DNA from 3 places in the Alteromonas sp. 4NH20-0104 genome. Region 2 is predicted to be linked to each of the others. Evidence: predicted binding sites of a transcription regulator. Region 2 holds the regulator's gene; each other region holds the start of a gene.
The links. Region 2 encodes sigma-54, which starts transcription at its own class of promoters, with help from an activator protein. Its sites were predicted from a motif close to GTTGGCACGNNNNTNGNNT; they were not measured.
Positions count from the first base shown of each region.

Region 1: AC27IB_RS20770 (Npun_F0296 family exosortase-dependent surface protein) is a predicted target of sigma-54. The motif match lies at 3,559-3,577, and genes of this name have one in related genera.
Region 3: nirB (nitrite reductase large subunit NirB) is a predicted target of sigma-54. The motif match lies at 6,110-6,128, and genes of this name have one in related genera.

Region 1 covers NZ_BAAJLP010000037.1:34,781-45,837, reverse strand. Annotated here, with positions in the region: gene AC27IB_RS20785 (nuclear transport factor 2 family protein) at 1-19, opposite strand, end outside; gene AC27IB_RS20780 (TonB-dependent receptor domain-containing protein) at 207-2,273, opposite strand; gene AC27IB_RS20775 (TonB-dependent receptor plug domain-containing protein) at 2,407-2,865, opposite strand; gene AC27IB_RS20770 (Npun_F0296 family exosortase-dependent surface protein) at 3,623-4,441, shown strand; gene AC27IB_RS20765 (Na+/H+ antiporter NhaC family protein) at 4,497-5,984, opposite strand; gene AC27IB_RS20760 (cupin domain-containing protein) at 6,136-6,828, shown strand; gene AC27IB_RS20755 (DUF2202 domain-containing protein) at 7,016-7,699, shown strand; gene AC27IB_RS20750 (GntR family transcriptional regulator) at 8,027-8,671, shown strand; gene AC27IB_RS20745 (M1 family metallopeptidase) at 8,826-10,535, shown strand; gene AC27IB_RS20740 (RNA polymerase sigma factor) at 10,700-11,057, shown strand, end outside.
Region 2 covers NZ_BAAJLP010000033.1:8,373-19,429, reverse strand. Annotated here, with positions in the region: gene AC27IB_RS19475 (helix-turn-helix domain-containing protein) at 1-719, opposite strand, end outside; gene AC27IB_RS19470 (hypothetical protein) at 835-1,176, shown strand; gene AC27IB_RS19465 (DUF2145 domain-containing protein) at 1,202-1,993, shown strand; gene yiaA (inner membrane protein YiaA) at 2,008-2,481, shown strand; gene AC27IB_RS19455 (hypothetical protein) at 2,542-3,000, shown strand; gene AC27IB_RS19450 (mechanosensitive ion channel family protein) at 3,139-4,176, shown strand; gene AC27IB_RS19445 (HPr family phosphocarrier protein) at 4,252-4,524, opposite strand; gene rapZ (RNase adapter RapZ) at 4,524-5,369, opposite strand; gene ptsN (PTS IIA-like nitrogen regulatory protein PtsN) at 5,393-5,851, opposite strand; gene hpf (ribosome hibernation promoting factor) at 5,867-6,154, opposite strand; gene AC27IB_RS19425 (RNA polymerase factor sigma-54) at 6,179-7,657, opposite strand; gene lptB (LPS export ABC transporter ATP-binding protein) at 7,725-8,450, opposite strand; gene lptA (lipopolysaccharide transport periplasmic protein LptA) at 8,447-9,019, opposite strand; gene lptC (LPS export ABC transporter periplasmic protein LptC) at 8,988-9,551, opposite strand; gene kdsC (3-deoxy-manno-octulosonate-8-phosphatase KdsC) at 9,548-10,102, opposite strand; gene AC27IB_RS19400 (KpsF/GutQ family sugar-phosphate isomerase) at 10,102-11,057, opposite strand, start outside.
Region 3 covers NZ_BAAJLP010000012.1:103,151-114,207, forward strand. Annotated here, with positions in the region: gene AC27IB_RS10675 (lipocalin-like domain-containing protein) at 1-61, shown strand, start outside; gene AC27IB_RS10680 (septation protein IspZ) at 48-995, opposite strand; gene AC27IB_RS10685 (energy transducer TonB) at 1,120-1,584, opposite strand; gene AC27IB_RS10690 (nitrate- and nitrite sensing domain-containing protein) at 1,648-2,931, opposite strand; gene AC27IB_RS10695 (formate/nitrite transporter family protein) at 3,410-4,273, shown strand; gene AC27IB_RS10700 (bifunctional protein-serine/threonine kinase/phosphatase) at 4,280-5,998, shown strand; gene nirB (nitrite reductase large subunit NirB) at 6,287-8,833, shown strand; gene nirD (nitrite reductase small subunit NirD) at 8,844-9,197, shown strand; partial or broken gene AC27IB_RS10715 (molybdopterin-dependent oxidoreductase) at 9,221-10,687, shown strand; partial or broken gene AC27IB_RS10720 (molybdopterin dinucleotide binding domain-containing protein) at 11,018-11,057, shown strand, end outside.

The sequences.
Region 1 (11,057 bases), on a different contig from region 2:
GTTGCTTATTGGCAGCCAGTTGTGGGTCGTCGCTTTGTAATAATAAACGGTGATCTTCAGCCGCTGTAACCGCTTCCTGTGCTCTTGTGCTCCTGTGCTCCTGTGGGCAAGCTAAATACCATGAGCGATAACAACATCGCAGAGAATACTGATTTCATAATAATTCCTGTAAAAGAAAAAAGCTGCCGGTTGGCAGCTTCTTGAGGTTAGAAAGTATATGTAGCGGTAACCCAGTAGGAACGGGGTTGGTCGTAAGCCACACCAAATATGGCATTTGGATTGGCCGCAATAGACTCCTGCGAAACGCTCTGACGGTCGAGAGATGCCAGGAAGCCTCCCGGAGCCGCCCACGACATTACGCCGGCTTCATCAAACAGGTTGCGGATCTGCCCTTGCACCTTCCAGTTGTCGTTCACATTCCAGGTAACACCAGCATCAAACATCCAGTAGGCAGGTAAGTCCCAGGCGCCCTGACGGTTAGCCGGGCGATCCCCCATGTAACTGGACGTCAGATAGGTCTGAATATCATCGCTGGCATCCCAGGTTATAGTGCCTCTGAACATCACATTTGGCACGTTGTCGGCGTCAGTATCCGGGCCAACCGTATACACATCGTCATCGGCGCCTGGATCATTAGGCGCCCACAAGCCAAATCCAGATGCTTCGGCGGTTTGTAAAGTTAATGCTGAACGTACTCGTAACGAAGACGTAATTTCCCAGTCAACATCGGCCTCCAAACCATAGGTTGTTACTTCACCGAAACGCGTGGGCGTGAGGTAGTTACGGCCAAACTCATCGGTAAACTGTTGAATAGCGCCTACGTTGGTCAGGCCACTATAAAACGGGAATAAAGCAATATTCCAGTTATCTGAAAGGTACTTAATACCGATTTCCATCTGCTCAATTTTTTGTGGCTGGGCAAACTCATTATCAACCCTGAACGGAGTATCCAGTAACACTACAGAGCCCATATCCGGCGCTTTCTTAGAATTTGAATAGCGCACGTAGGTACTCACATCCGCCGACCATTGATAGGTCACTGAGCCCGTATAAGCAAAGTAGTCGTAATCACGCTCCACATTCAGCTCAATAGTTTCGTTAGCCTGATTGTCGTAAAGCGTTGCAGGATTGCCGTCCGCACCACCGCCACCATTGTAGGCCGAGGCGGGCACATTGCGGTTAACAGCCGTGTTCTTTGCGTCGTAGTTAATTTTTTCATAACGTACCGCCGCATCAATAGTGATTTCATCATTCACGTACCAGGTATCACCCACGAAAAGTGACATCTGTTTCTGACTTCCCTGATATTTTACCCCCGAAGAGAACGCATTAGCGTGCGCACCAAACCCGGCCGGGTCGGTGACAATCAGCTCTGTGCCATCCGGTAAAATGTGAGTAATATCCAGCATACGAGGCTGTTCTTCCAACGTCGCAACACCGGCACCACCAGAGCCCCCTGTATTATCGATATCGCCTTTAGATAACTCAATACCAAATGCCAGGCTGTGATTACCGGCTTCTTTATTCAGCACAGATTTAAAGAACACCTCATCGGTTTCATACAGTTGATACATTGCGAACTGCGTAAACACACCCGCGCCATCAAATAAGGTTGGCGATGGCAGGTTGCTCGAAACCACCGTGCGATCAAAGCCAGTGGCAGAGGCTACGCGCGCCGCTTCTGCGCCACTATCCTGATAGCTGTAAACGGTTTCCCCCGGCAAGCCAAAGGAACCCGGTAGAATGCCAGCAAACATATCGGTCAGGTTCATTGGTGAGATTACAGCCCCGGTGTTCCATTCCGTTGATTTTTGCGCATAGCCCAGCCAGGTGTTCAAACTAAAATCATTGGGTAAGTCATGACGCCAGTCCAGATTGACACTTTTCTCTTTGGAGTGGATCAGATCAGAACCGTCCCAGGACCCGGTGCTGCCATCGGGATTAGTAAAGGTGTGAGGATTCGCCGGCGGTAATACCGAACTGGTGGTACTAAAACCAGTAGCCGGACGCGGATCGCTAAAGTTGGTTGATGGAATAAATTCAAACCAGCCGTTATGGTCGTTTAAGTATTTGGCATTAACCTGTACCCGGCCACCATCGTACTCATGCAGAATATTGGCCCGTATCTGACCACCATAGTTCAGATCATAGCCCGGATGGCGTGCACCTTTGGCCTTACGATAAAAACCACCCACCGCATAGTAAGTGTCTTCCGATAGCTCGCCACCGGTATAAAAGTCCAGCCGCTTATACGGGTTATTATCGCCCTCCAACCCATAACGGGCCTGGATCTGCGTTTTATCAAAGGATTTACCGTGCGCATAATATAGTTAAATACCCCACCAGGGGCATTTGCGCCGGTCACACTGGCGGTGCCGCCTCGCAGCGACTCCACGTGATCCAACATCAAATCAGGGCGCGAGAAATAGTCAAATTAGTGGTGGTCATCAGTTCTACCGGTACTGAGTTTTCCTGCATGGATACGTAATAGTAACCACTTGCGCCATCTAACGAGTTGGCCGATACGCACCGGGAAAACACCACGTTACGAATTTCACCCAGTGCAGAGTTAACAAATACACCCGGAACATTTTTTAAAATATCTGATGCGCTCGACGGAATTTGTTGTTCTAACTCTTCACCACTAATCACAGACAGAGCTACCGGAACCTGCTCCAGCGATTTAGCTGAAAACACACCGGTGACAACAATATTTTCTACCTCTTCCTCTTCACTGTTTTGTGCGTTGTTATTCTCCTGTGCACCAACAATTGGGGATGACATCATGCCTGCCAGACACATTGCAGCCACCACTTTTCTTACCCGAAATGCATTAGGCAATTCATTTACTTCATTCGCAACCATATTTTTTCTCACTATGAGTTGAGTCTTTATCATCAACAGCTTCCCAGTAGCGAAACTTCAGGGCTCTGGGGAAACCACATAGCTGGTCTTCATTTTTTTATTATTGACCATCAGTTACTGCGCCTTGCTTTTCCGGGCAAATGTAAACACCGCACCACCAAGCAATTAACATTATTTAAACAATTAAACCAAAAACCAATCATAGCCAACATATTTTAATCATTATTTTATGATTGATATTGACTGAATATGACTATTGTCAAAATTATCCTATATTATTCATGCAATTTTTGAATTTGGGTTTTATTTTAAAGATGGAGGATTATTTTTAGAACGGGATTAAAAATTAACATTAAATTTTCATATGAAAATTTGCAGGCTGGGTAGTACCAGGAGCGGCTGAGCGAGCGAAAAGAGACAAACAGAGTTTTTTACGGCTCTATTTAGCCAACAAAAACTGGGAGACAGCCTCTCATTTTTCTTAACTAACCTGACGGCCGGCTTTTACATTACATCCGAGTCATAATAAGCAAATCTTAACGAGCTAACATGTCTATTGTGACCCGAAGTAACTTACGAACAATTACCAAACCGCTCAAAAAACAACCTAACCATGTCAATTTTTTTTACAGGTGACTGTTTAGGAAAACAGATGAAAAACCCCAAGCCATTGAAATTAGTATAAAATATTAAGTTGGCATGATAATGGCTATACATTCAGTGTATTTTGAATTCTCCTGCCTTTAAGGACCATAAAATGAAAAAGTTGAGCCAAGTCGCTAAGGTTGTATCAATCGGTGGCGCATTAGTTTTCGGTTCATTATCAGCTAACGCCGCATCTATCTCTTTCTCCTACGATGCAGCAACTGATAGCTCTGGCTTAACCAGCCAGTATATCGATCCAGTAACCGGTGGTTTGCCAGGTTACTTCATTGAAACATTCGACCAGGATACCAATTTTTCTGGTTTCCCGGGCTCTACTGCTTATAACGATCCAGGTTTTGATCAGGATTGTGCAGTAAACAGTGTAAACGGCGGTCCTGCTGGCGTTTTGGTAACGCCTCCAAGCAGTAACGTTGGTGTTCGTCAGGGCTCTGTCTCTAACGTAGCAGCTGCACCTGCAAACGATGATACATGTTTCGCCTACCTGACCAATAACGGCAGCGGTTCTGCGAGCTTTACCTTTGACTATAGTCAGTTACTGGCAGCCAACGCAGACACAGGTATTACCTATCTAGGCTTCTACTGGGGTTCGGTAGACCGTTACAACGATTTTAATTTCTACTCTGGCGGAAACCTGGTTTCTAGCATTACAGGTAATAGCCTGCTTAATGCCCTGGGTGGCAGCGCAGGTAACCAAACAAACCCTGGTTCAAACGTTTATGTGAATATCGATTTCTCATTCGCCGAACAGTTTGACCGCCTGGTGATCAACACTTCTGGTGTAGCCGGTGAGTTCGACAACATTGTTGTTGGTTTGAGCCAGCGTCCTGTTCTTGCTTCAAGCCCTGGTAGCAACGCTCTGTTACTGTTAGGTCTGGCAGCTATCGGACTTCGCTTACGCCGTAAAAAGTAATAGCTAGTTAATACGAAAAAAGCTGACTTCGGTCAGCTTTTTTTATGTCCGTCATTCACGTAACGCGCTTCAGTACAGTAAGCACTATCAGCTGAACCATCAGTGCGCCAACAAAAATCAGCGGACTGGTCACCCAGCCGGCAATAGCAAACGCCACAACCGCAATGCCACCGTTCATTAGTGCGTAAGGTAGCTGAGTTTTAAAATGGTCGTACTGACGGCAGCTAGCCCCCGTAGCCGACAATATTGTGGTTTCCGATATGGGCGAGCAGTGATCGCCAAATAATCCGCCGGATAATACCGCCCCAATGCTCACTAATAATGCGGCATCAATGGCAAAGGCGGTTGGGATCACCAAGGGCAACATAATAGCAAAGGTGCCCCAGGAAGAACCGGTCGCAAAGGAAATAACCGCCGACAGCAAAAAGGCTACCAGCGGCAGTAACCAGGCCGGAAACCCCCGTTGCGCCTGTTCAGCAATGTAGGCAGCCGTACCCAACTCGTGGCCCAGGGAACTCAATGTCCAGGCCAACACCAGTACAATGATCACCTGCATCATGCCGCTCATGCCCTGCAAATACAGCGTAACGCCCTCCAAGCCAGAACGAACCTTATACCAGGCCATTAGTCCAATCAGCGTGCACGCCGCCAGAAAATAGGCACTGGCAAGGGCGGCCCGAAATACTGAGCCCGGCACACTGGAAAACGGAAACCCCAATGGCACCAGCATAAAGAGCAATACCAGCGCCATAACTAACAGTGGCAAAAACACAAAGCTGGCGCGGGCATTTTTATGGGTAAAGGCCTGCACCTTATTCCTGTTTTCTTCTTTCGGGTTAGCCGATACTGGCACTTTCGCCGCCTTTATTTCAGTTTTTGCCATGGCGCCAATATCGGCTTTAAGAAACACCAGCAACGGGATCACGGCAATCGCCAGTAAGGCATAAAACTGATAGGGAATAACAGCAATAAACACCTGCCAGCTATCGAGGGATTTACCGGCCTGTTCGAACTCCTTTTGTAACAAGCCCATAATGTATATCCCCCACCCAATGAAGGGCACCAGAATGGCTACGGGCGAGGCCGTGGAGTCGATAATAAATGCCAGTTTTTCCCGCGACACCTGAAGCTTCTCAAACAATGGTCGAAATACCGGCCCAATAATCAGCGGCGTGCCTAAATCTGAATAGAAGATAAAGATACCGCCACACCAGGCTGCTATTTGCGCTTTAGCCTTACTGGCGATCACCCCAATCATTTTACTGGCAAAAGCCGGCCCGCCACCAGACTTCTCCATCAGGGCCACAAAGCCACCAATAAACACCATCAACACAATCACTCCGGCATTGTAACTATCGGTGAGTGTGCCCACTAAATGGGTCTTGATCAGCTCCGCCATTACATTCAGCGGATGCCAGCCGGTGAGTAAAATCACCGCGGTGACCACCCCGCCAAACAAACCAATCACCACATGCTTGGTATACAAAGCCAACGCAAGCGTTACAACAATGGGAAGAACAGAAAGCATATCAGGGTGTGTCAAAATACCGTCCTGCTGGGCAAAATAGTTGCCGAACCAATAAATTATAATTTATATAAATCTATCTTAAACAAGCAGATGTCGCAATGAGTTGAGCTTTTCACCCATTCGTACGTACAATCCTCCAACGCCCCTGGACCGAGCAATATCAACCATGCAAATAAACAGTGATTTTAGTCAGCGAGTGGTTATTCAACCCGAAGAGTACGAATTTATCCCTTCTCCGCTTAACGGCGTTAGCCGCATGATGCTGGACCGCGCCGGTGGTGAGGTAGCCCGAGCTACCAGCATAGTCCGTTACGACGCGGGCGCCGGTTACAGTGGCCACACCCACGATGGCGGTGAGGAGATCTATGTTTTAAGCGGCACTTTCAGTGATGAGCACGGCGATTACCCTGCCGGTACCTATCTGCGCAATCCCCCAGGCAGTGCACACACGCCATTCTCAGCAGCCGGATGTACCATTCTGGTTAAGCTCTGGCAGTTTGCACAAGACGATTCCGAACATCTCACCATCAATACACATCAGGCAGCATGGCTTCCCGGCCAGGTTGAAGGGCTTAGTGTAATGCCATTGCATGAACACAACGGCGTCAGCACTGCGCTGGTTAAATGGGCGCCTGACACCCGGTTTGGCGGGCACGTTCATCCGGGCGGCGAGGAAATACTGGTCCTTAACGGGGTCTTCAACGACGAACATGGCAGTTATCCGGCAGGCAGTTGGATCCGCAATCCAAGATACAGTCAGCATACCCCTTTTACGGGTGAGGAAGGCGCGCTGATCTTCGTAAAAGTGGGTTATATGGGCGCAAACTTACTCGGCGACAAGTTTATCAGCGACGGCTGATGAGTCAGGCTGTGTCAGAGTTGTCAGTGCCTCAGGCAATTACTGTCAACGCTGACCAAAGCCGCCCTCGCTTAGAATAAAAAGCTTATATTTCAAATAGTAAAATATACTAAAAAGTAGGCACCAAGCTTGCTATCTGCTTATTGAAGAGGCGCTGTAGGAGCCTCATGGTTCAGGAGCAGAGACTATGTACCGTTTTTTACTTTTTATACTAATGGGTATGGCTTTATTCACAGCTGGCTGTGGCGATGGCAACAATCAGGGGCCAAACACGTTTACAGTCAATAATGATGGCCTGTCCACATTTAACCTTAGTCAGCTTCGTAACCAACTGAATACATACCCGTTAGGTACCCTGACCGCACTGGAGGAAGAAGGCCTGTTAATGATGCGAGAAGAAGAAAAACTCGCTCATGACGTGTACACCACCTTATATAACCAACACGGCCTGCTGATATTCAGTAACATTGCCAACAGCGAACTCACTCATACCGAGGCGGTCCTGGCATTGCTCGAACGATACCAGTTAACCGATCCGGTCACCAACAACGCCACCGGCGCATTCAGCAACACTGAGTTTAGTTACCTTTATACTGTATTAACAGAAAGTGGCTCTGTTTCTATTCTGGAAGCGCTGTATGTGGGGGCGCAGGTAGAGGAGCTGGATATTTACGATCTCATGCGCTTAGGCAACGATGTGATGGATAATCCCGACATCGACCTGGTTTACGGCAACCTGCTCAAAGGTTCACGCAATCATTTACGCGCTTTTTACAGTCAAATCCTGACTAACAATGGCACCTATCGCCCTCAATATATCAGTCAGGACCTGTTTGATGAGATTGTTAACAGCCCCATGGAAAGAGGCTAACTGGCTAATTTAACACCTTAAATTCAATTTCTAACGGCAGGTTCGGGCGCTCTGAGTTCTCTCAGCCTACCTTATTGCTGCGCAAATTAATCGCCTGCCGATATTAAAAATAGTTTTTTTGATTTTAAAACCCGTTCAAAACAAACTTTAACGTTCACAACTGTGCAAAAAGAAAGCATTCAAACCACCCGTAGCTATCCGCCATAGCTCAGATAGTATACTGTATGACATGAAGTCTACCGCTAGAATCGGTCAGACTATCGCTACAATAATAAAAAAATATCAAAATAACGAAATACCAAACTTCTGTTAAGGAGTCATTTATACATGTCAATTGTGGTTAAAACTTTGTCGGAACAAGCTTACGAGATTATTCGTGAGCGTATCCTTGCCAACGATATGTTCCCGGCAAAACCCATTCGTCAGGACGCCCTCTCCCAGGATCTGGGAGTAAGTAAGATCCCGCTGCGTGAAGCACTCACCCGGCTGGAACAAGACGGTTTATTAGTTTCTCACCCAAACCGCGGATTTATTGTTCGCCCACTCAGCCTGGCCGAAGCCGAAGATGTGTTTCATCTGCGGACCACGCTGGAACCTGAAGCGGCTGCCCAGGGCTGTAAAAAAGCCACCGAGGAAGATAAAGCCAAGGTTTCCGAGATTTTTAAACGTCTGCAAAGCATGGCTAATGAAATATCGCCCGAAGCGGTTACCGTCAACCGGGAGTTTCATTTGGCGCTGTCGGCCCCCGCCGGCCGCAAAATCACGCAGGAACTGCTGTTCAAGATCCACCTGCTGTCTGAACGTTACGTTCGTAAGCACCTTGAGCCACCCGATCGTGAGGCCGACGCCTACCGCGAACATGAAGAAATTTATGCTGCGTGGATGAACAAAGAACCTAAACTGGTGAAAAAGTTACTTAAAGAACATACTCATAGCACATTAGAAGATTTACGCGGTGAGTTATTCGAATAAGCCATTCAGGTACAGATAAAAAGAGTGGCATTGCCACTCTTTTCGTTTAACGCCGTAAAAACACGTTCAATATAAGCGCCACATCAGGATTTCATGTCGTTTAGCGCTATAATCGCAGTAACAATAACAACGACAGATCATCCGGAGCTCACACATGGATTGTATCCGTGCCTTACAAGGCCTTTTACTTTCAACTGCAGTTATCCTTAGTGCCTGCAGTGCCCCACCGCCCTCCAGTACTTCTCAATCGGCAACACCGCAGAACTTATCAACCGCCTACACCCTGAAAAGCGGCGGGCAAATCCCGCGCTATCAGCAAGGCGTCACTGTTGAGCATGCAGAGCTGCATTTCGCTTTTGATTTCGATAAGGAGCAGCTCTTTGGTAACACCATTCTGACCCTGCAAGCCGCACAACCAGCCAAAGCGGTATCAGTCGACCTGGACAGCGTGTTCACTATCGACGGTGTGTGGCTTAATGGCGAAAGAATCAGCCCGCAACGCTACACCAATGAACAGGGCGAACTGGTTATTACCCCGGCTAATGAAGTGAGTTTTCCGGTGTCGGTTCAGGTGAAATATCATGGTCATCCCCGCACGCCGCCCAACGCGCCCTGGGACGGCGGTGTAATGTGGGATAAAACCCCAGACGGCGCACCCTGGCTGGCTACCGCAGTACAGGGCGAAGGTTGCGATATCTTCTGGCCATGTATCGACCAGCCCATGGGTGAGCCCAAAACTGCCGATATTTACATTACCGTACCTAACAACCTGGTAGCGGCGAGCAATGGTGTACTGGTAAAAACCACCAGCACCGACAACGAGAGCACCTATCACTGGCAAACCCGCTCTGCACATAACACTTATGGTATTGCGCTGAATATCGCGCCGTATGAAAAAATCGAAGAAAGCTATCAAAGTATTTATGGTAACCGTTACCCGATAGTTTATTACCATCTGCCCGGCAATGCCGAAAAAGCCCGGCAGCTGTTCAACGAAATTCCGGCCATGCTGACGTTCTTTGAACGCATGATTGGCCCCTACCCCTTTGCCGATGAAAAAGTGGGCGTGGTGCAAACCCCGCACCTGGGTATGGAACACCAAACCATTAACGCCTACGGCAACGAATACAAAAAAGACGAATTCGGCTTCGACTGGTTACTGCAACATGAGTTTGCCCATGAGTACTTTGGTAACCAGGTCACCAACGATAACTGGGACCACATGTGGATCCACGAAGGCCTGGGCAGCTACATGCAGCCTTTATTTGCCCAGTACCTGCACGGCGATATTGCTTACAAAGCGTATTTAAATAACCAGCGTAAAGGGCTTATTAACACCCACCCCATCGTGTCAAATAAGTTAATGGAAGTGGAAGAGGTTTACGAAAAAGGCGTCGGCCCGGCACTGGATATCTATTATAAAGGCTCCTGGATCATGCATACTCTGCGCTATTTAATTGGCGATCCGGTATTTTTTGATTCAGTCACTACATTGTTATACGGCACGGCCACGCCGCAACCGGGCGAATTTACTACGGTGTATCGCAACACCGAGGACTTTATTCAGCTCGTCAACGCGTTGTCTGGCGACGACCTGAGCTGGTTTTTTGACGTTTATCTGTATCAGGCCAAACTGCCCGAACTGCAGGAACAGCGCAGCAACGGGGAGCTAACCCTGAGCTGGCTGGTACCCGACGATCTGCCATTTCCAATGCCGGTAGAAGTATCGGTAAATGGCAACATCACCACGCTGCAGTTACCAGATCAAAATACGCTGAAAGTCACCGCTCAGGATGTGGTTATCGTTGATCCCAACAGCAAACTCCTGCGTTTTGAAGCGCGCTACGACGCCACCGCTAAATAACTACCGGGAAAAGTGCACTGACTCACCTGAAGGGTTGGCAGTGCACGCACATCGCGGTTGTCCATTGGTCTTATAAAGTCTGTTTAATAGTCGCTTAAAGCTTGTAAATAAGGCGTTACATCGGTAGATTTATCTTTTAATTACAATCTATAACGCGCCTACTCATGGAAGAACCCGCTGTACTAGTGACGCAAATCGCCAATGGCAATAAAGAGGCAGAACAAGCACTGCTCAGTCACTTCTCCCGACCGCTGTATTCCATAGTGGCTTATAAGTGCGACGATCCCACCCTGGCACAGGATATTGTGCAGGAAGCCCTGCTTATTGTTATTCAGAAAGCCCGGGCTTCCGCTATAGAAAACCCCGAGGCAATAGCAGGCTTTGTGCGGCGGGTGGCAGAAAACCTGCTCATCGCTACCTACCGCAAAAACAAACGCCAGCGCACCGACGCCAGCGACGAAATGGATCTTCACGCTCACACGCCAAACCATACCGAAAACCAGGTCAGTTCAGAAAAGCTGC
Region 2 (11,057 bases):
GCTTCAAACAGTGACGGCTCCCAGGGCCGCATGGCCATTAATAGCCCCATATGGGTGCGTTCGTTAATGGGTAACCGGGCGTCTTCTTCGTTGAGTTCAGCGGCCTCCCGGGTAAGCTGGTTAAGACGGCGCTGAATGATCTCTACGGAACTCTGCGAATACCGGCCGCGCAAATAAAAACGAAAAGCCCAGGGTTCGTTTTTCTTTGGCGACATGAACTTTACCATGACTTCCTGCTCCATAAATCGCTCCAACGGCCCGCCCGGGATCCAACGAAAATCCTGGGCAATCAATAGCCGATACCGGTTACCGGGCAGAAACTCAATCAGCTTTAGCCGATCGAGTTTTACCATCAACCGCACAGCCTCGGGTTCGCTGATATCGTAATAATCAATAATTTCATTAAATTGCCAGCCGTCTCGCACGCACACAGCGGCTAATAATAAACGGGGGTTGTCGAGTAAATCCCGCTCCTGATCCTCAGAAAGCTGCGACACCTTGGGTTGGGATTGAGCCACCTGGATAAACACATCACTCAGGGTTAGCCCCAGTGCTTCACAAACCTGCTCCAGGCGCTCCAGGGTAAAACTTTGTTGCGAGAAACACCGTTTTACACTTGCCTCGCTTAACTGCAACTGTTCAGACAAGGATTTGTAGGTCATTCCCTGTTCTTTTAGCAATTGTTTTAATCGCTGTGTTACCTGCTTAATCTGACTCATAGTATTAAAATCCGATACCTTTGGTGTAGCAATATACTACATATTTAAATTGAGTTTACTTATTTTCTACCAGGGACTAGCTTGAAGGGGAACCAACCAATGAAGGACTATGACAATGAAAAAATTAATCATCGCTTTACTGACCAGCGCCGTTGTTGCTCAGGGAGCTATGGCTGCTGACTCCGTTGATCACAGCGGCCAGGCTAGCAAGCACAGTGTGCTGGCCAGTGTGGAAGGGGTTTCAACAACCGCTTCAGTAGCCAGCGCGGTAGTGGCTGCACCGGTTATTATTACCGGCCTGAGCGTAGTGGCTGTCGCCGACTCAACCCACCAGTCGGTTAAAACCCTGCATGCCAAACATCAGCAAAACACTAAACCTCTTACTATTACTACCCGCGTGATCACGCGCGATCCGCCGCCTTCAGAAGTAGTGGTAGAACAAACGGTAAAACACTAAGTATTCATTGGACAAGGAGCTGATCATGCGAGTCATTATTGCAGTACTATTGATTATACTCACTGCCGGCGCTCAGGCCGGCAGTCAGGCGCCGTCAAAATCGGTATTTCAACCAGAGCAAATCATAGACTTTGCCAAGCAGGTCGAGCGGTATGCGGCAGAACATCGGGCTCACGCCTTTATTATCGGCCGGGTAGGCCGCCCGCAAAAAGAACTGCCCAAAGGCATTCATTTTACCCATACAGCGGTGGCGGTTTACTCTGCCATTACCCTGGATGATGGCAGTACCGAATACGGTTACGCCATTCACAATCTCTACCAGCGCGCAGACGACCCGGGTCGCAGCGACATCATTGTTGATTACCCGGTGGATTTTTTCTGGGGCGCACAAACGCTTAAGGCTGGCATTGTAATACCAACCCCAGCGGTGCAGGAGCGCCTCATTGCGCTAATCAGTGAACAAAACCACCTTGGTTTGCACAATCCCCGTTATTCGGTGGTGGCCAACCCTTTTAACAGCGAACGGCAGAATTGTACTGAATTCACCCTGGATATGCTGCAGGCGGCCATGTACCAAACCGAAGATAAACAGCGAATTAAAGCCAACAATGCCGCCTATTTTAAACCGCAGCGAGTGCATATCAGCCCGCTAAAACTGGCGGTGGGCAGCATGGTGACAGATGGGGTAACCACTTCTGATCACAAGGGGCGGGTTCGCACAGCTACCTTTACCACTATTGGCCACTACTTAGCGCAGTTTAACTTATCTCAACATGCCGTGGTGCTCTATGCCAATGGCCGCACTCAAGCTATTTAACCGAGGATATCGACATGGAAATCTCAACTCAAACGATGACAAATGCACCCACCAAAGCTTTTCGGATTGCTGCAGTAGCAGCGCTTATTATTGGAGTTGCCAGTTACCTGATTGGCTTATTTAACGCTTACATGCAGCTTAATGAAAAAGGCTATTACCTGACCGTCATGCTACTGGGATTATTCGCTGTGGTGTCTTTACAGAAAACCATCCGCGATAAAATGGCTGGAATCGAAGTGACCCGGGCATACTTTATTGCTTGTGGTGTAGCAACGGTGGCTGCCATTGCCCTGTTAATAGTGGGGTTGTACAACGCAGAACTTGCACTTAGTGAAAAGGGCTTTTTCGGAATGGCCTTTGTATTGAGTATGTTTGCGGCCATTACCGTGCAAAAGAACGTACGGGATTGTGCTGAGGCTAAATCCGAGAGTGTCACTACTCAGTCAACCACCAGCCAGGCAGCCACTTTCGTTCCAGAAGCTGAGTAAGTAGCCTGAAGGCTACTTACTCTACATCGATATTCAAGCGATGAACTCAACAAGGATTGAATGATGGGTAAAAGTTTCTGGATAGGGTTAATTACCGCCTTCGTTGTTATTAATCAAATACTGGTGGACTGGGTATTGGCTGTATTTGTTGGCGACTACGGAGTAGCAGAAGGTTTTACTAAGGTTACACGGTATTTAACTGTCGACAGTCTGCTACTTGCCGCAGGATTCAGAGCCATTCCCTACGGTGCTCTGTTGCTGGTAGGGCTAACTACCAATCTGAAACGTTCCATACCAGGCAAGTTTGCTCTTTGGTCTGCTCTATTTGTCGTTATGGGGCTCCACTTTTGCGGGTACTGGCATATGCTTTATGCCTCTTATACCCCGCAACGAATGTCTTCTACCGCGGTGCTGAACATTATTCTTGTACCGCTAAATGCTTTGCCGATAGGGGCAGTAGCCGGTAGTGTGGTGTTCATGGGAGCACGGTTTTGGCAAAGGTTCCGTAACAAGTGCTGATTCCAGCGCTTCTATTCATAAAGCCAGGCTCGATGCCTGACTGAACTATGAAAGCTTACTATTTCGCTCTGGCTTTTCTGATCTATTCAGGGGCAAAGCGGTTATTAACTAGCAGGAACAGCGCAAAGGAATAAGTTAATGGAATCATCTACCGGCGAACTGGTTAGCGCGTTAAGCAGCTACTGGCAGGCATTTATCGTTAAACTGCCGGCCATTGCGCTGGGATTATTGGTACTGATGCTGACCTTGTGGCTGGCGGGGCGGCTCTCGGCAGCGTTGCTTAAGCCTATTGGTTATCTCTCTTCCAGTCCGCTATTGCGCTCGGTGAGTCAGCGCGCACTAAGCCTGATTTTCATCCTATTCGCACTCTATGTGTTTTTAAAGCTCTCCGGCCTTACCGAGTTTGCCGTAGCCATCATGAGCGGAACTGGTGTGCTGGGATTGATTTTGGGCTTTGCCTTTCGGGATATCGCCGAAAACATGATTGCCAGTTTGCTATTAACGGTGCAGCGCCCATTCCGCATTGATGACGTGGTGCAAATTAACAATTACACCGGGGTGGTGCAGAAAGTCACGACACGCGCCACCACGCTGGTAGATTTTGACGGTAATCATATTCAGATCCCTAACGCCGTCATTTACAAAGGGACCATTAAGAATCTCACCGCTAACCCCAAAATGCGCGGCCAGTTTACCTTAGGCATTGGTTACGATGCCGACTGTCAGCAGGCTCAGCAGTTGGCTTTACAGCTTATAAGCGACCATCCCAATGTACTGAAAGAGCCAGAGCCGTTAGTGCTGGTTGATGAGCTTGGCTCGGCGACGGTAAATCTCAAAGTGTATTTCTGGATTAATGTTGAGAATACCAGCGTGATTAAAATGGCGTCGGTATTGATGCGCGACCTGGTAGAACTGTTTACCGCTAAGGGTATAAGCATGCCGGACGACGCCCGTGAAGTGATTTTCCCGCAGGGCGTGCCGGTAACGATGGTGAATAATCCGGAGCAGGTTAGCGAGCAAAAAGAACCGGTTAAGCAAAGTCCGGTCAGCGAACCTAAAGCCGTAGCAGAGAAACGTACGGCGGCTCATGATGACGTTTCCAGTGAAAACGATGATATACGCCGCCAGGCAGAAGAAGCCAGAGCGCCGGAGCAGGGCGCTAATATATTGTCTTAGCGCATGATTAAGTGATTAATCTTTGCATCGCAAGGAAAGCACAGATAACCGCTTCACAGAGGTTAGCTGTGTGCGTTACTCGTCTTCGTTAAAGCGGCCAACAATCAGGTCTTCCACTGCTGCCATGGCGGCTTCGGCGTCGGGGCCTTCGCTGATCACATCCACCTGTTCGCCCTGATGACTTTCCATTAGCATTAATCCCAATACGCTGTTGGCATTAGCTTCTTTATCGCCTTTTTTGAGGGTGATCTCGGCATCGAACTGATTAGCCAGTTGTACTAACTGTGTGGCAGCCCGGGCGTGCAGGCCCAGTTTATTGACGATAGTAAGGGTTTTTTCTACACGCATTATCGGTTTAACTCCCGGTGACGAATTTGCACATCCGGATGCTTATCGCCGTATATTTTGGCCAGAGACTGCGCCACAAATACGGAACGATGCTGGCCGCCGGTGCAGCCAATGGCGATGGTCACATAGCTGCGATTATTTCGCTCCAGATGGGGCATCCAGGTATCCAGCAGGTTTTGGATTTGCCAGATAAATTTGGTGACAATGGGCTGCGAGCCCAGAAAAGCTTCTACCGGCGAGTCCAGACCGGTTAAATGTTTTAAGTCAGGCTCCCAGTGCGGGTTAGGTAAAAAGCGGACATCGAATACATAGTCGGCGTCTTTGGGAATACCGTGCTTAAAGCCAAATGACTCAAACACCAGTACCAGTCGGGAGCTTTTCTTACCCAAAATCCGTTCACGGATAAGCTCAGCCAGCTGATGAATCGACAGGTGGTCGGTGTCGATATACAAATCAGCACGCTCTACAATGGGTGCTAACAGCTCTTTTTCTGCCAGAATGGCATCGGCCAGTGACTTGTTCAGTTTTGCCAGCGGATGCAGGCGGCGGGTTTCGCTAAAGCGTTTTACCAGCATGTCGTCGCTGGCATCCAGATAGACAATGGTCATCGACCAGGACGAAGGCAGATAATCAAGGATCTCTACCAGTTCGTCGGGATCTTTAGGCAGGTTGCGAACATCTATACTCACCGCCACCTGGTCGTATTCGTCAACCACCGTATGGGTTAACGTTGGGAGCAGATTAACCGGAATGTTATCAACGCAGTAGTAGCCCAAATCTTCCAGGGCTCTTAGCGCAACCGATTTGCCGGAGCCGGAGCGCCCGCTGATAATAATAAGTTTCATATGTTGTCAGACTCCCTGCCGGACTATTGTGCAGCCTCGTCGCACAGAGCGGCGATAACCTGTTCCTTCGATTCGGCGTTACGGATGGTTTTTACAATACTTTTCTGGCTCAGCTTGCCGGCGATGGTAGCCAGTGTCTGCAAATGACCTTCGGTTTGGGTTTCAGGGACCAGAATGGCAAAAAAGATATCGACCGGTTTATCATCAATGGCGTCGAATGCGATGGCTGGGGTAGTGGTTACCACAACGGCCGTAACCTTGGATAGGTTAGCCAGTCTGCCATGGGGTAAGGCAATGCCATTGCCGATGCCAGTGCTGCCCATTTTTTCCCGGCTTAGCAGTGCATTCAGGGCATCTTCTTTTTGAATTTCAGCGTTGGTTTCGGCAGCAATGTCGCTGATAATTTCTAAAATTCGTTTTTTACTGTTGCACTGGACCGCACATTTAGTGCGATCCAGGCTAACTAAGGCTTGAATATTCATAAGGTTATTTGGGGCCTAGTGCTTTTTAAGCTTTTCCTTATGCTTGATTACCTGACGATCCAGTTTGTCGACCATACTATCTATCGCGGCATACATATCTTGATTTTCTGACGACGCAAATACTTCCGCACCACTTAAATGCATCGTGGCTTCGGCTTTTTGAGAAAGCTTTTCCACGTTGAGGATCACATGCACATTGGATATGTGATCAAAGTGGCGCTCCAGTTTACTAAACTTGGTATCAACATAATTACGCAAAGAATCGGTTATCTCGATGTGATGACCTGTAAGATTTATTTGCATAGTTCGTCTTCCTTATATTTCGGCCTAAATAAGGCTCTTGCGTTGGTTAGACGGTGGAATCGACAAAGATTCCCGGTATTTTGCTATTGTTCGCCGGGCAACTTTAATACCTTGTTCGGCCAACAATTGAGCAATTTTACTGTCGCTTAGTGGTTTACTGGGCTTCTCGGCGGCAACCAGTTTTTTAATCAGTGCGCGGATAGCGGTAGAGGAACATTCTCCGCCAGACTCGGTGGCTACGTGGCTGGAGAAGAAGTATTTCAGTTCAAAGATACCGCGGGGCGTATGCATGTACTTTTGGGTAGTTACCCGCGAAATGGTGGATTCATGCATATCGACCATTTCGGCTACGTCGTTGAGGACCATAGGCTTCATCATTTCCGGGCCGTGCTCAAAAAAGCCCATTTGTTGCTGCACAATACAGTTAGCTACTTTGAGCAATGTTTCATTGCGCGATTCGAGGCTCTTAATGAACCACTTTGCTTCCTGCATGTGGGAGCGAATAAACTGCGAGTCTGAGCTGTTACGGGCTTGTCTGCTCATGGCTGCATACTGCTGGTTTACGCTCAGTTTTGGCAGGCTGTCGGGGTTCAGTTCAACTACCCAACGGCCTTTCTTTTTGGTGACTGACACGTCGGGGATCACATATTCAGATTCCTGCGTGATAAGTGCGCTGCCAGGACGAGGATTCAGGGTTTGCAGTAAACGCATGGCTTCACGCAAATCATCTTCTTTGAGCCGCGATTTACGCATCAGCGTGCGATAATCTTTGCTGCCAAGCAAATCAGCATAGTCTTCAATAAGAATCATTGCTTCCTTAAGCCAGGGCGTTTCGGGAGCAAATTGTTTGAGCTGAACCAGTAGACACTCCTGCGGGGTACGTGAGCCTGAACCAATCGGGTCGAACATCTGAATACGCTTGAGCACGCATTCAATTTCATCAACTTCTACGGGCTCTTCCATATCTTCAGTATTGACGCTCTGCAGGATATCTTCAACCGTAACGGTTAAATAACCGGATTCATCAATGGAATCGATAATGGCAATGGCTATGGCGCGGTCTACATCGCTAAAGGGGGTGAGGCGCATCTGCCACAGCAGGTGATCCTGAATGTTGTCGGTGGTTTCACCCTGAAAAATTTGTTCATCATCAGAAGACGCCGGCCCTGGTGCAGGTGCAGAAGACGCCGAGTAATACTCGTCCCAGGTACTGTCGATAGGCAGTTCATCAGGCAGCTCGTTTTTCTCGAGCGCCTCGTTGGTATCCATGCTGGTGTCGGTGCTGGCTGTTGCTGCGGCATCCGCTTCGGCATCGAGTTTACTTTTCTCAATGGTGTCGTTATCGCTGGTGTCATCAACTTCCAGTAACGGATTTGAATCGAGTGCTTCCTGGATTTCCAGTTGTAAATCCAGGGTCGAAAGTTGCAGCAGTTTAATCGCCTGCTGCAATTGTGGCGTCATAGTAAGTTGTTGACTAAATTTGAGCTGTAAAGATGGTTTCATCTACTTCTGTTCTTAACGCCTTGCTTGTTATTGATAGGGACAAAATTTGTTGTCTTTATGTATCTAACTATAGCCTGAATTGCTCACCCAGGTATACATCCTTGACCTTTTGATTACTTAAAACCTGTTCCGCGGTGCCCTGAGCGATTAATTCACCCTGACTCACAATGTAGGCTTTCTCACAGACGTCGAGGGTTTCCCGGACGTTGTGGTCGGTAATCAAAATACCAATTCCACGATCACGAAGATGTTGTATGATCTTCTTTATATCATTAACCGAAATTGGGTCAACTCCTGCAAAGGGTTCATCAAGCAAAATAAATTTCGGATTAGCGGCCAGCGCCCTGGCAATTTCCACCCGGCGCCGCTCACCACCCGACAAACTCATCCCGGTACTATTACGTATATGGTTAATATTAAATTCATCAAGTAGGGCATCGGCTTCATTTTGCTGTTCGGCAGAATTTAAGTCTTTGCGCGTCTGCAATATTGCCATGATATTGTCAAAAACACTTAACTTTCTGAAAATAGACGCTTCCTGAGGTAAATAACCAATGCCATTACGGGCGCGCTCGTGCATGGGCTGGCGGGTTAAATCCATATCGTCGATGCGGATATCGCCTTTATCCAGTGCTACCAGACCCACAATCATGTAGAAGGTGGTGGTTTTACCGGCCCCATTGGGACCGAGCAAGCCAACAATCTGGCCGGCAGAAACTTCAACGCTGACATCCCTAACTACCTGCCGGGACTTATACGACTTGGCTAAGTGTTTGGCGGTGAGGGTGGTCATTCGTCTTGGTTGTCCTGTTGGTCGTCTTCGCTGCCATTGGCCTTGTTTTCGTCGCGCACGGCTTCAATGTCTTCCAGACTGAAAACGGTGCGTACCCGGCCATCTTCACTGCCGCTGCCATCACCGGTGGCTTTCAGTTGTTCCTTGTCCATGTCGTAAACAATCGTTTCGCCTTTTACCACACTGGTATTCTGGTTTAACTCAGCATCGCCGGATAAAGAAATCGTGCGGTTAGCCACTTCATAACGAATTTCGAATGCCCGGGCTTCGACCACCCGGCCATCGTCTAAGGTCTGGCTGTATACCGCCGGCTTACCGGTAGCAATAAAGATTTCTTTGCCTTTACCGCCGCCTGCTTCAACTTCAACGCGGTCGGCCTGAATGCTTAATGTGCCCTGAGTAACCTGGACGTTATCAATCAGAATGGACTTTTTATTCTTACCATCCAGAAACTGTGATTCAGAAAACACTTCAATGTCTTTCTTGAAATCTGACTTGGCTGCCAGTACCAGCGCCGGCGAGATGGCCAGCGTCAGACTAGTTAGCAGGGGAATAAGTCGTTTGCACATGTTGATTCAACTCATAAGTTTTATTCAATAGGTTGGCGCGAAGTCCGTTACTAAATATCAGGAAATCAGGCCCCGAAATTTCCACCCTGGCGTCAGACACCATGGTTTGTTGGTCCAAATCTATCTCAAGGTAGTCTGTGGTTACACGCTGCACAAAGTCAGCCTGGTTTTTACTCACAATCACTACGTTATTTTCCAGTTGTATCATGTTGTTATCATACAACGTGCCTTCGTCGGCGACTACTTGCCAGGGCGGTTCGCCAGACTCCTGATAAATAGTGTACTGGGGCGCTAAAAACAGGACGAACCCCAGTTGCTCGTAGTTTTCCATGGTTGACGAAAACACTTCGTGCACACGCTGACCCTGTTCATTGTATAACGTGGTGGTCAGGTTGCGGGCTTTATAACTGGGGGTAATCGCCAGCACATCCTGATCCGGTGCGACAACCGGATCTTCGGCCAGATAGCCGGGCAGGTACAGCAATGACGCCAGGATAAACAGACTGGCAATGCTCAAACCTACTTTATTCATACACTGGCCCCTAAAATACCCTGTAAAGCATCGTTGGCCTGCAGCAGCGTGTCGCACACTTCTCTGACCGCGCCGAAACCACCGGGCAGGGTGGTGATCCAGTTGGCTTGTTGAATCACCTGAGGATGCGCATCCTGTACCGCAATGTTAACTGCGCTGTGGTTAAACATACCGGTATCCGGCATATCATCGCCAATCGCTGCCACCTGTTCTCTGGTAAGCCCTAATGAGCTGATGAGAGCAGCCAGCGCGTCGGCTTTGTTTTCTTCACCCTGAATAATATGCGACACCTTTAATGATGTCATACGGTCCTTAACAATAACTGAACGCCGGCCGGTAATCACCGCCACTTCAATGCCAGCATTAACCAGAGCCTTAACGCCATAGCCGTCGCGGGTATGAAATGCTTTTAATTCTTCGCCCTGATTACCCAGATAAATGCGCCCGTCAGAGAACACGCCATCCACGTCACAAACCAGCAGCCTGATGCCTTTAAGCTGTTGGAAAAACGCCTCAGGCAAATCAGTATACAGCGTTTTTACCGTACTCATTACAATACTCCCGCTTTTAACAGCATGTGCATGTTAAAGGCACCTACCGGCTGATTGTTTTCATCTACGACTAACAGCGCGCTAATTTTATATTGTTCCATTAAATTAAGTGCTTCAACGGCGAGGTCTTCGCCGTGGGAGGTTTTACAGCCGCGGGTCATTACCTCTTCCATCCGGGTGTTATGAATATCTACCCGGGCATCCAGCAATCGGCGTAAATCGCCATCGGTGAACACGCCCAACAGCTTTTGCTGACGGTCGGTAATACCGGTAAGCCCCAGCCCCTTGCGGGAAATTTCCAGCAGGGCCTCAGACACGGTTGCCTGTTCCGGCACCAACGGAATTTCGTCACCGCTTAACATTATGTCGGCCACCGTGAGCAATAATTTGCGGCCCAGACTGCCGCCGGGGTGAGACAGAGCGAAATCGTCAGAGGTAAAACCATTGGCATCGAGTAAGGCTACCGCGAGGGCATCACCCATCACCAGGGTCACCGTGGTACTGGTGGTTGGCGCCAGGCCCAGCGTGCAGGCTTCCTGTTCAACGCCAATGTCGAGTACCACGTCGGCATGTTTGCCCAGGGTGCTGTCGGTACGGTTTGTCATGGCAATGACCGGAACATTGAGACGCTTCACCACAGGTAACAGGTTGAGCAGTTCACCGGTTTCGCCGGAATTTGAAATGGCCAGCAGGACATCGTTTGCGCCAAGCATGCCCAGATCGCCGTGGTTCGCTTCGCCCGGGTGCATAAAAAAAGCCGGGGTGCCCGTGCTGGCAAGGGTAGCGGCGATTTTATTGCCCACATGACCGGATTTCCCCATGCCACTGACCACGACCTTACCCTGACAGTTTTTCAGCAGTTCACACGCTTGAATGAAACGCTCATCAAAGCGTTCCGCAAGGGCTGCTATCGCGGCTTGCTCGATGCTGACAACGCGCTTGGCCGACTCGATAA
Region 3 (11,057 bases), on a different contig from region 2:
AGCGGTATCGTTTGGCGGCAGTCATGCCGGTAAGGGCTATATGGAGCTTACCGGTTACTGATTTCGGACGCTTCTTTTTGACTTGTTTTCGATATCAACATAAAAAACAAAACAAGGTATAAGGGCATATCGATAAACGTGGTGTAGGTTAACCACTGATCTTCGCTAAGCAGTATCGCCACAGCGTAATTAATGCCTGCCATCATTAATCCGATAGCACTCAGCCCGATCACGAAAGGCTGATATTTAATAGGCGCGTTCAGATAGCGTTCAAACCGGGGGCCAAAGTACTTCCCTTTACGGAATACGCCATCGGTTAGCAATACCAGAGCGCCCAGCACACCCATTATTGTGCCTTTTAGCTGCACTAAAAACTCACTGTCGAAAGTGAGCGATAACAATGCGGATATCAACAGCATAACCGTACCAAAAACAGCAAAGCCGCCAAGTAAATCCACTTTTACAAAGCGCTGTACTACCACCAGTGCTAAGCCTAGAGCGATGCTGGTAAATGCCGCCAAGGTTAAGTCGCCGGTTGTTTTGGATACAATAAAAAATGCCGCCCCTAAGCCGATATCGGCGAAGATGGAGTGTTTGTTCTTTCGCCACTGGTCACTTTGTTTCTGGCGTTCCTGTTTAAGCGTTTCGGTATCTTGTGCGTATGCGCCGGCGAGTTTTTTTAGTTTTTTATCGGCAAAGTAAATGTCGTTATCCGGGTGACTGGCGTAGATGCGCTCGTCGCTCTGGTAAACCTCAATGCCAACGGTCAGCCAGTTGATGTAACCCACCGACACTTTTAGCGTATTGCCTGCGTCATCAGAGTGGACAGTATGGGTAAGTACTTTTAGCTCGTCGATAAAGTTACCGGTTAATTCATCAATCAGATGTCCGTTTTTATACAGCCGTGATGTATAGGTGGTAAACGAAAACGAATAGCGGATTTCATAGCTGTCGTTGTCATAGGTGAAGGGACGTCGATAGGTCCATAATCGCATCAGAGGATCCTTAAAAATCTGAGTGTTCTTAACGCTGTGGATTTGTGTTTGAAATAGTCAGACAGGCACCGGCAATATGCTGAAGGGCTACTGTGACCAGTGCCTGTTATTGCTTTTAATGCATTCAGAAAGAGGGAACAGTAATATCGCAGTGCTTTTCTGCCGCCGCTTTATTTTGTGTGCCTTGTATCATGAAATCAAATTTGACGTCTGTTGGAGCCGGTGCTCTTTCGGCGTTTGCTGCTGTAGGTTGCCAGCGCCATTGGCTGATAGCCTCAATCGCCTGCTTGTTAAACACACCGGCCGGAAATGAATCGATAATTTCTGGTTCTGTTGCCTTTCCTTCGCTGTTCACTACAAACATCACTTTTACACAACCAGACAAGCCTTTTCGCGCGGCATCCATAGAGTAACCGGGATCCACGCGTTTTTGAACTTTCCATAGGGCGTTAAACTCGGTGTCGGTTGATAACGCGAGATCTGCAGAGTTGCTGTCGTTAATTGAGTTATCTTGTGAATCTTCGGTCAGTTGGTTGCTTGCACAGCCGGCAAGCAGGGTTATCAGACTGATAAAAAGGTATTTCTTCATGGCTACATCCTATAGCTATAGTATTTTGCGGTAAAGTTATAACAAAATTTTACAGAAGCGTCATTACCCCACGCGGCTCACCACCCGCTGCGCTAAATCAGACAAACGCATATTTTGTTCCATAGCGGAGCTTTGCAATTTGCGGTAAGCCTGTTGTTCAGACAGGCCACCTTGTTGCATTAATAAGAGCTTGGCCCGGTCTATCACTTTTTGCTCATTAAGTGCCTGTCTGGCGGCGCTGAGCTCATCGGCCATATCCTCGATACGCTGAGCCTGACCACGAATAAGATCGTAGAATGATTTATGCGCCGACAGGGCAGAGCCCTCGGGCAGTTTTTTCGCCTCTCTTCCGGCGCCCTTAAGACCCTTTACCGTATTGTCGTAGAGCATGGTAATTGGCGTATCAGTAAGCGGTGGTGAATTGTTCAGGGAAGCGATTAGCATCTCATGATTACGCAGCTCTTCTTCGGCCTGTTGAATGCGCAGGGTCGCCTGGTCGGTCAGACGATCAGTCAGATGCTCTTCAATGGACTGCATGGCGTCGATACGCTGCGTAGCGATGTCGTACCAGATTTCACTGAGCTCAGCTGAGCATTCCCCGCCAGACGCCAGTGAATGAATCATTCCGCGTAAGCGGGTTATTTGCGAAGCCGTGTCGCTATTTTGTTGTAACTGCCACATTTGCATTTCTTCTTCATCGGCGAAGTTCGCGAAGGTTTCAAAGCAGTGCTGCTGAGAGTCGGTAAGCGCATTGACTCTATCTCCCAGGTCGCTGTCGAAGTGACTTTCAGCAAAACCAATAGCACCCCAGGCGCGCTCCTGCCCGGCGTATTCTTTACCCTGCATAAAGTTAAACAGGGCTACCAGCAGGCGTGTCATGGTTGGATCGCTGGCTACATCGGCCGCTTCAAAAACAACGTCGAGTAAACCGGTAATTAGGCGGCAATAGGCGTTGGTGGATTCCAGCGGTGTAAGCTGCTGAGCGGCAATTTTATTACGTAAATCGGGTAAGTGATCCATGCCCTGCAGAGCAAAGGTGATACTGCTGAGTAAACGCATGGACTGGCCGTTATCGTGCTGGCCAAGGTAAAGCGACTTAAGCAGGCTGCGTAAATCCTGCTCGCAGACTTCACTTGCGGTGATCTGCTGCTGGCGCTGCTCACCAAACCGGTCGCCCTTTGAACCTAAGAACACATTGCTTAAACCACGTTCGCGCTGGAGCTGATGGATCATGTCCTTTACGGCTTTTACCGTGCGGCAGTTTGAAGATAAATGCTGTAATGCCTGAATTTCCTGATGCTTCGCTGACAATAAAAATCGCTTGGTAATGTCACTTTGTTTGCTCATCAGGCGCTCCGTAACGTGGGCTGGTTAGTAAACTTCAGAAGCAAGCAATTCTTATTCCCATGTAATAATCTGGTCATAAAGAAGGCAGTTTGAGTTTTAATTAGGCAGTAATAGCGGGATTTGCCCAAAATGCGCGCAATAATTACCGCAGCAAAGGAGGTTGCACCGGTAATGATGCACTTTATTGGTGAAATTGCGCTATCGTGGCGCGCCGTATTTATGGATAAGTGTTTCTAAAAATTGCAGGTTTATTTTAAGTTATTGATAAATATGTTTAATTTATTTTTATTTAAATTGGCATCGAAATTGTATTCGTAGAAATAGCAAACCGTAATGGTTTTACAATTGGAAAAGAATTCGGATAAAGGCGTCCGCAACTTACTTCTTTGAAGTGAGTGCGGACGCCTTTTTTTGTGCCTGACAATTGTAATGAAGTGTTTGTGGGTGTGTTTCTGTTCAATATATTTAGGTGATTAATATGGCGTATTTACTACCTTCTGAGTTTGCAACCAAAATGGTTGATGCGGGAGAATCCAAGATTTTCATGTCTACCCGCGACACGTTAATTCGTGCATTTATGGCGGGTGCTATCCTGGCATTAGCGGCAGTGTTTGCGATTACCATCGCTGTTAAAACCGGCGTATTTCTGATTGGGGCCATCCTGTTCCCGGTTGGTTTCTGTATGCTTTACCTGATGGGCTTTGACCTGTTAACCGGTGTGTTTGTGTTGGCACCACTGGCCTGGCTGGCGAAACGGCCCGGTGTTACCTGGCCGCAGATCCTGCGTAACTGGGGGCTGGTGTTCGTGGGTAACTTTGCCGGCGCGCTCACTGTTGCCTTTATGATGTCTTTTATCTTTACCATGGGCTATAACACTGACGGTGGCGCTATCGCGACGAAGGTAGCGGGCATTGGTGAAGCACGGACGCTGGGTTATGCCGAGTTCGGTACGGCAGGTTGGTTTACCATTTTTATTCGCGGTATGCTGTGTAACTGGATGGTGTCGCTGGGTGTGGTAGGCGCAATGATTTCTACTCACGTTAGCGGTAAAGTACTAGCGATGTGGATGCCTATCATGCTGTTCTTCTTTATGGGTTTTGAACACTCAGTGGTTAACATGTTCCTGTTCCCATTTGGCCTGATCATGGGTGGTGAGTTTTCAGTGATGGATTACTTTATCTGGAACGAGATCCCAACAGCATTAGGTAACCTGGTAGGTGGTTTAGCGTTCACCGGCCTGACACTTTACTCAACGCACGTTAAAACTGCCCCTAAGCGTGTACTGGCTACCGGTGGTACTAATAAAGCCGTCCCAGCAGCGAAGGTCAACGATAAAGTCTAAGTTTATATGCCTGAAGTACGCTGGGGAGCATTCTCCGGCAAAGGAATAAAAAACATTAATCAGGACTGTCATGCTGTGACAGTGCCTGATTTTTCGCGTTTGCAGCATCGTGGTGTGATAGCCGCTGTTGCAGATGGCATAAGCAGTAGTCAGGTGAGTCAATACGCCAGCGAACTGGCAATTAATGAGTTTGTTCGCGATTACCTGATGACTGCCGATGTCTGGTCTCCGGCGCGCGCCGCTGAGCTGGTCCTGCGAACAGTCAACACCCGCTTGTATATCAAGTCACAGCTTAGCCCTTATCGGGAGAACCCGGATAAGGGCTACGTGTGTACTTTTAGTGCCGTGCTTCTGCAGGGTGATAAAGCCATCTTGCTGCACTGCGGTGACAGCCGTATTTATCATGTGCGTCAGCATCAGGCCCAACTGTGTACCGAAGATCATCGTCAGCAAGGTGAGGGCGGCCATCATTACCTCAGCAACGCACTGGGTATTAAACCCGATTTAAAAGTCGATATTAGTGTCAGGGATATGTTGCCCGGCGATACCTTTGTGGTGATGACCGACGGCATCGCCGAAACGCTTAGCGTCGAAGACTGGTTAGCCGTTTTGCAACAAGATGACACCGACTTAAATAAGGGCTGTGAACAGGTTGCTAATATGGCCCTGGATTTCGGTTGTAATGATAACCTGACCATAGCCGCGGTTAACGTTACTTCTATTCATCAGTCGGTGCCGGTGAGTTATGAGTCATCCGGTTACCTGCCATTTGTACAGAGCCCGCTGAGCGTCGGGAGCTTCATTGACGACTGGCGTGTGGAAAAGCAGCTCAGCAATACCGAGCGCAGTAGCGTATACCTTGCCCGTCATAACCACTCAAATGAGCAAGTGGTGCTTAAAGTGCCTGCCGTGTCGATGCAGGATAACAGCGGCTTTCTGGATGAAATGATCAAAGAGGAGTGGGTGGCTAAGCGGGTGAGTCACCCGCAATTACTTTCTGGCGTCAGTGAGACGTTTTCCCGTAGCTGCTTTTACGTTGTGCTGACATACTGCCCGGGCATTAGTCTGCGGCAGTGGCGTGATGATAATGGCACCCCTGATTTAATGTTACTCAGAGACTGGGCTACGCAATTATCCGGCGCTTTAACTGCGCTGCACCGGCAGGGTATATTGCATCAGGATATTCGTCCGGAAAACGTGCTGGTAGGCGAAAACAATAGTCTCACATTGATTGATTTTGGCGCGGCAAGCATTTCCGGACACAACTTTTTAATGGCTACGGAGCAACTGTTTATTCCCGGTGACTTGCTGTTTGCTGCGCCAGAGTATTTCGTTGGCCTGTGGCCTGATGAGCGCGCCGAGCAGTTCTCTTTAGCGGTATTACTGTATTACCTGTTGTCGGGGGAGTATCCCTATGATGCCGGTGTGGCCAAAAAGACCAGTTATGCAGGGTTGCTCAAACTGCGCTACATCAGCTTAAATCAGCGCAATGTATCGTTGCCCGCGTGGCTGGATGCCACCATAAAACGTGCCTGTCATCCTCAGGCTGGCAAACGCTACGAAAGTTTGTCGGAATTTGTTTATGACCTGCATCATCCTAATCCGGCGTACGGGCGCACGCTACCCTTAATGGAACGTCATCCGGTTCGGGTATGGCAGGGTATCTCTGGCATTCTGGCTATTACGGTCATTGTATTGCTGGTGCTGTTGTTCGACGCACCCTAAAGTAGACAGTGCGATGCACCAATAATAGGATTTTGCTTCGTTTTGGTGCGTGTCAGTATGGGGCAGGTGAGCTTTAAAAAAGCTAAGTGATTGAAGTTATTAATTATAAATGTTGGCACTTAACTTGTATTAGTAAACATATCGAGACTCTTGTAGCAGTTACGCGGCCAGGCAATAGCGTAGTACAAGAGCCTACACAAACAGATTAGCAAATGCTTAAACAGGCAACGAAGCCCACAACCAGGAATGGTTGTGGGTTTTTTTTTGCCTTTAAAAAAGGTAGACGAAATGAACATTTCATCACGGCAACAACGCATCGTTATTATTGGTAATGGTATGGTGGGTCACCACTTTGTTGAGCAACTGATTAACAGTGAGCACAACTGCCATATCACGGTATTAAGTGGCGAAAGCCGTCTGGCTTATGACCGTGTTTACCTCTCTTCTTATTTTTCTGGTAAAACCGCTGCTGACCTGGCGCTGACCGATGAGCAAACCTATCAGGACTGGGGCGTGAATGCCGTCACCAACGCCTGGGTAACCGACATCGATCGTGATAAGCAGGTTGTTACAACCAAATCAGGCGAGACGTATGAGTACGATACCCTGGTACTGGCAACCGGTTCTTACCCGTTCGTGCCGCCAATTCCTGGTAACGAACAGGAACACTGCCTGGTATACCGTACCATTGAAGATTTAGAAGCCATCAGCGCTTCTGCCGCGCAAAGCAAAGTGGGTGTTGTTGTGGGTGGTGGCCTGTTAGGCCTGGAAGCGGCAAATGCGCTCAAGCAGGCCGGGCTTGACACTCACGTAGTAGAATTTGCCCCGCAATTGATGGCGGTACAGCTCGATCCCATGGGCGGTGAACTACTGAAAGACAAAATTGAGGCGCTCGGTGTGCAGGTGCATACCCAGAAAGCCACCGAATGTATTGAAGCCGGTGAAACCTGTCGCTACCGCATGAAGTTTTCTGATGGTACACACCTGGAAACCGATCTGGTGTTGTTTTCTGCCGGGATCCGTCCCAGCGATCAGTTGGCTCGCGAATTTGGGTTAGTTATCGGCGAACGTGGCGGTATCGTCATCGATAATCAGTGTAAAACCACTGATAAGAACATTTATGCCATTGGCGAATGTGCCCTGTGGGATAAGAAAATTTATGGTCTGGTTGCACCTGGTTATGCCATGGCTCGCGCTGCCGTCGCCGATATCATCGGTAATGAAGGCGAGTTTGCCGGCTTTGACATGAGCACCAAACTGAAACTTATGGGTGTGGAAGTAGGCTCTATTGGCGATGCCCATGCCCGTACCCCGGGGGCATTGTCCTATACCTATCATAATCAACCGGAAGGCGTGTATAAAAAGTTAGTGGTGGATGCCAACAAATCCCTGGTGCTGGGTGCGGTGCTCATCGGTGATACCAGCGATTACGACACATTGTTGCAGTATGCGCTTAACAGTATTGCTTTACCGGACAGTCCTGAATCGTTGATCCTGCCGTCGGCAGGCGAAAAGCCATTGCTGGGTGCCGATGCACTGGGCGACACGGCTACCATTTGTTCGTGCCACAACGTTTCTAAAGGTGACATTGTAGGAGCTATAGACAGCGGTTGCTGCTCTGTGGGCGATGTGAAATCGAATACCAGAGCCGCTACCGGTTGTGGTGGTTGTGCAGCATTACTGAAAAACGTCGTCGACAGCGAACTGGAAAAACGCGGCGTAGAAGTGTCCAAAGCCCTTTGTGAGCACTTTAACTACTCTCGTCAGGAGCTCTATCATCTCATCCAGGTCGGTAAGATCCAAAGCTTCGAAGAGCTGTTGGAAAAACACGGCAAGGGCTTAGGGTGTGATATTTGTAAACCGGCTGCCGGATCGATTTTTGCCTCGGTATGGAACGATTACATTCTGGCAAAAGCACATCAGCCGCTGCAGGACACCAATGATACCTATCTGGGTAATATGCAGAAAGACGGTACCTATTCCATTGTGCCACGGGTGGCCGGCGGGGAAATTACCCCCGACAAACTCATTCTGCTTGGCGATGTGGCTAAACGGTACAATCTTTACACTAAAATTACCGGTGGCCAGCGTATCGACCTGTTTGGTGCCCGCGTAGACCAGCTTCCGGCTATCTGGGAAGAGCTGGTGGCCGGCGGGTTTGAAACCGGGCATGCCTATGCCAAGGCACTGCGTACCGTTAAGTCCTGTGTAGGCAGTACCTGGTGTCGTTATGGCGTGCAGGACTCCGTTGGTCAGGCCATTGATTTAGAAAATCGCTACAAAGGCCTGCGCGCCCCGCACAAAATCAAATTTGCTGTCTCCGGTTGTACCCGTGAATGCGCTGAAGCGCAGGGTAAGGACATAGGTATTATCGCCACCGAAAACGGCTGGAACCTCTACGTATGCGGAAACGGCGGGATGAAACCGCGCCACGCCGATTTATTCGCTACCGATCTGGATGATGCCACGCTGGTCAAATACATCGACCGTGTGCTGATGTTCTATACAAAAACGGCAGACCGTTTACAACGCACATCGGTGTGGATGGAAAACCTCGAGGGTGGACTGGAGTATCTTAAATCCGTGGTGATTGACGATTCGCTGGGCATTTGTGACGAGCTTGAAGCGCAGATGCAGCATATCGCCGATACCTATCAGTGCGAGTGGAAAACCACCGTTGAATCACCTGAAGCATTAAAACGTTTTCGTCAGTTCGTTAACAGTGATGAGTCGGATACCAATATCCAGTTTGTGACTGAGCGCGAGCAGATTCGTCCGGCCACCAAGGCCGAAAAATTTTCGGCTGGTAAAGCCATTCCCGTAGAACTCGTTTAGGAGAATTATCATGCAGGCTCAGGCTAATATTATTGCTCAATGGCATGATGTGTGTCATGTGGATGACCTGGTCACTAACAGTGGTGTGTGTGCGCTTATCGGCGATGTGCAGGTAGCGATTTTCAGTGTACAGCTCGACGGCGAGGAGAACCTCTATGCTATCAGCAACTGGGATCCCATTGGTGAGGCCAATGTGCTGTCTCGCGGTATCGTCGGCACGCTGACCGATAAAATTGTTGTGGCGTCACCGCTTTATAAAGAGCACTACGATCTGGCTACGGGAACGTGCCTGGAACGCGATGATATCAGCGTTAACACCTATCCGGTGCGCGTTGAACACGAGCGCGTGTTAATCGAACTTTAATGACGGGTGATGAGATGAATGCCATGCTGCCGCAAACAACCACTAAACACCAACCAGCCAATAAACTGGTTCAAACCACTTGTCCATACTGCGGTGTGGGTTGTGGTGTGGATGTGGTGCAAAGCGGCGGCATGACAGGCAGTCTCAGCGAGCTGAAAGGGTCCGCTGAACATCCGGCCAACTTTGGGCGCCTGTGTATCAAGGGCACCCATCTGCTGGAAACCCTGGACGGCAATAAGCGTTTACTCAAACCGGTGGTGTTTGGCCAGCCGGCCAGCTGGGATGAAGCGACGTCGATCATTGCGGCCAGAATGAAAAGTATTGTTGAGCAACATGGCCCGGATGCCGTAGCGATTTATGGCTCAGGTCAGTTGCTTACCGAAGATTACTACGTGGCCAATAAGCTGATGAAAGGCTTTATTGGTACTGCGAATATCGATACTAACTCGCGGCTGTGTATGTCTTCTGCGGTGGTGGCCCACAAACGGGCCTTTGGCGAAGACATTGTACCGTGTAATTACGAAGACCTTGAGCATACCGATCTACTGATCCTGACCGGCAGCAACGCGGCCTGGACGCACCCGGTATTATTCCAGCGCATCGAACGGGCTAAACTGCGTAATCCGGACATGAAAGTAGTGGTAGTGGATCCCAGACAAACCGACAGCTGTTCACTGGCCGATTTACATGTGGCGCTTAAGCCAGGCACCGATGCCGTATTGTTTTGTGGCTTGCTGAATTATCTTGCCCATCACAACTCCCTGGACGATACGTTTATCCAGAATTCAACCAATGGCTTTGCCGAGGCGTTGGCTGAAGCGTCAGCGTGGACGGTGGCGAAGGTTGCTGAAACCTGTGATGTACCGGTTGCTGAAATAGAGCTGTTGTTTAATTGGTTTGCGAGCTTGCCCCGGGTTATTACGTTTTTCTCTATGGGCATTAATCAGTCAACCAGTGGTGTGGATAAAGGCAATGCCATTATCAACTGCCACTTAGCCTCGGGCAAAATCGGCAAAGAGGGCAGTGGGCCGTTTTCGATTACCGGTCAGCCCAATGCTATGGGAGGGCGTGAGGTGGGTGGTTTATCCAATATGCTGGCCGCGCATATGGATATCGATAACCCTCAGCACCATGCAACGGTTAAAGAATTCTGGCGGGCGCCGAATCTCATCACTAAGCCCGGTTTACGGGCGGTGGATATGTTTCAGGCGGCGGCCGATGGCAAAGTGAAATGCCTCTGGATCATGGCAACCAACCCGGTAGCCAGTATGCCAAACCGGGCCTTAGTGGAAGCCGCGCTAAAAAACTGTGAGCTGGTCATCGTGTCAGACACGGCTGCACAAACTGACACCCTCAATTATGCTCACATCGCTTTACCAGCAACGGGTTGGTCAGAGAAAAACGGTACCGTGACTAATTCTGAGCGTCGAATCTCCCGTCAGCGCGGATTGGTTGAACCCATGGGGGAAGCCAAACACGACTGGGAAATAGTGTCGATGGTAGGCCGGGCAATGGGCTTTGAAGAGGCTTTTGCCTATCAGCATCCGGCCGAGATTTTTGCCGAGCATTGTGCGCTGACCGCAGCGAACAACAACGGCACCCGTGCGCTGGATTTAGGCCCGTTGGCCGACTTAAGCATCGCACAATACGATAGTCTGCGCCCGCAGCAATGGCCCCTGAGTAACACCCACCGTATTGGGACAGCGCGCCTGTTTGCTGACGGGTCTTTTTACACGCCTAACGGCAAAGCTAATTTTGTGGCCATCACGCCACGTTTACCTGAACAGCAAACCAGCGCCGAATATCCTTTCGTATTAAACACCGGTCGCGTGCGGGACCAGTGGCACACCATGACCCGCA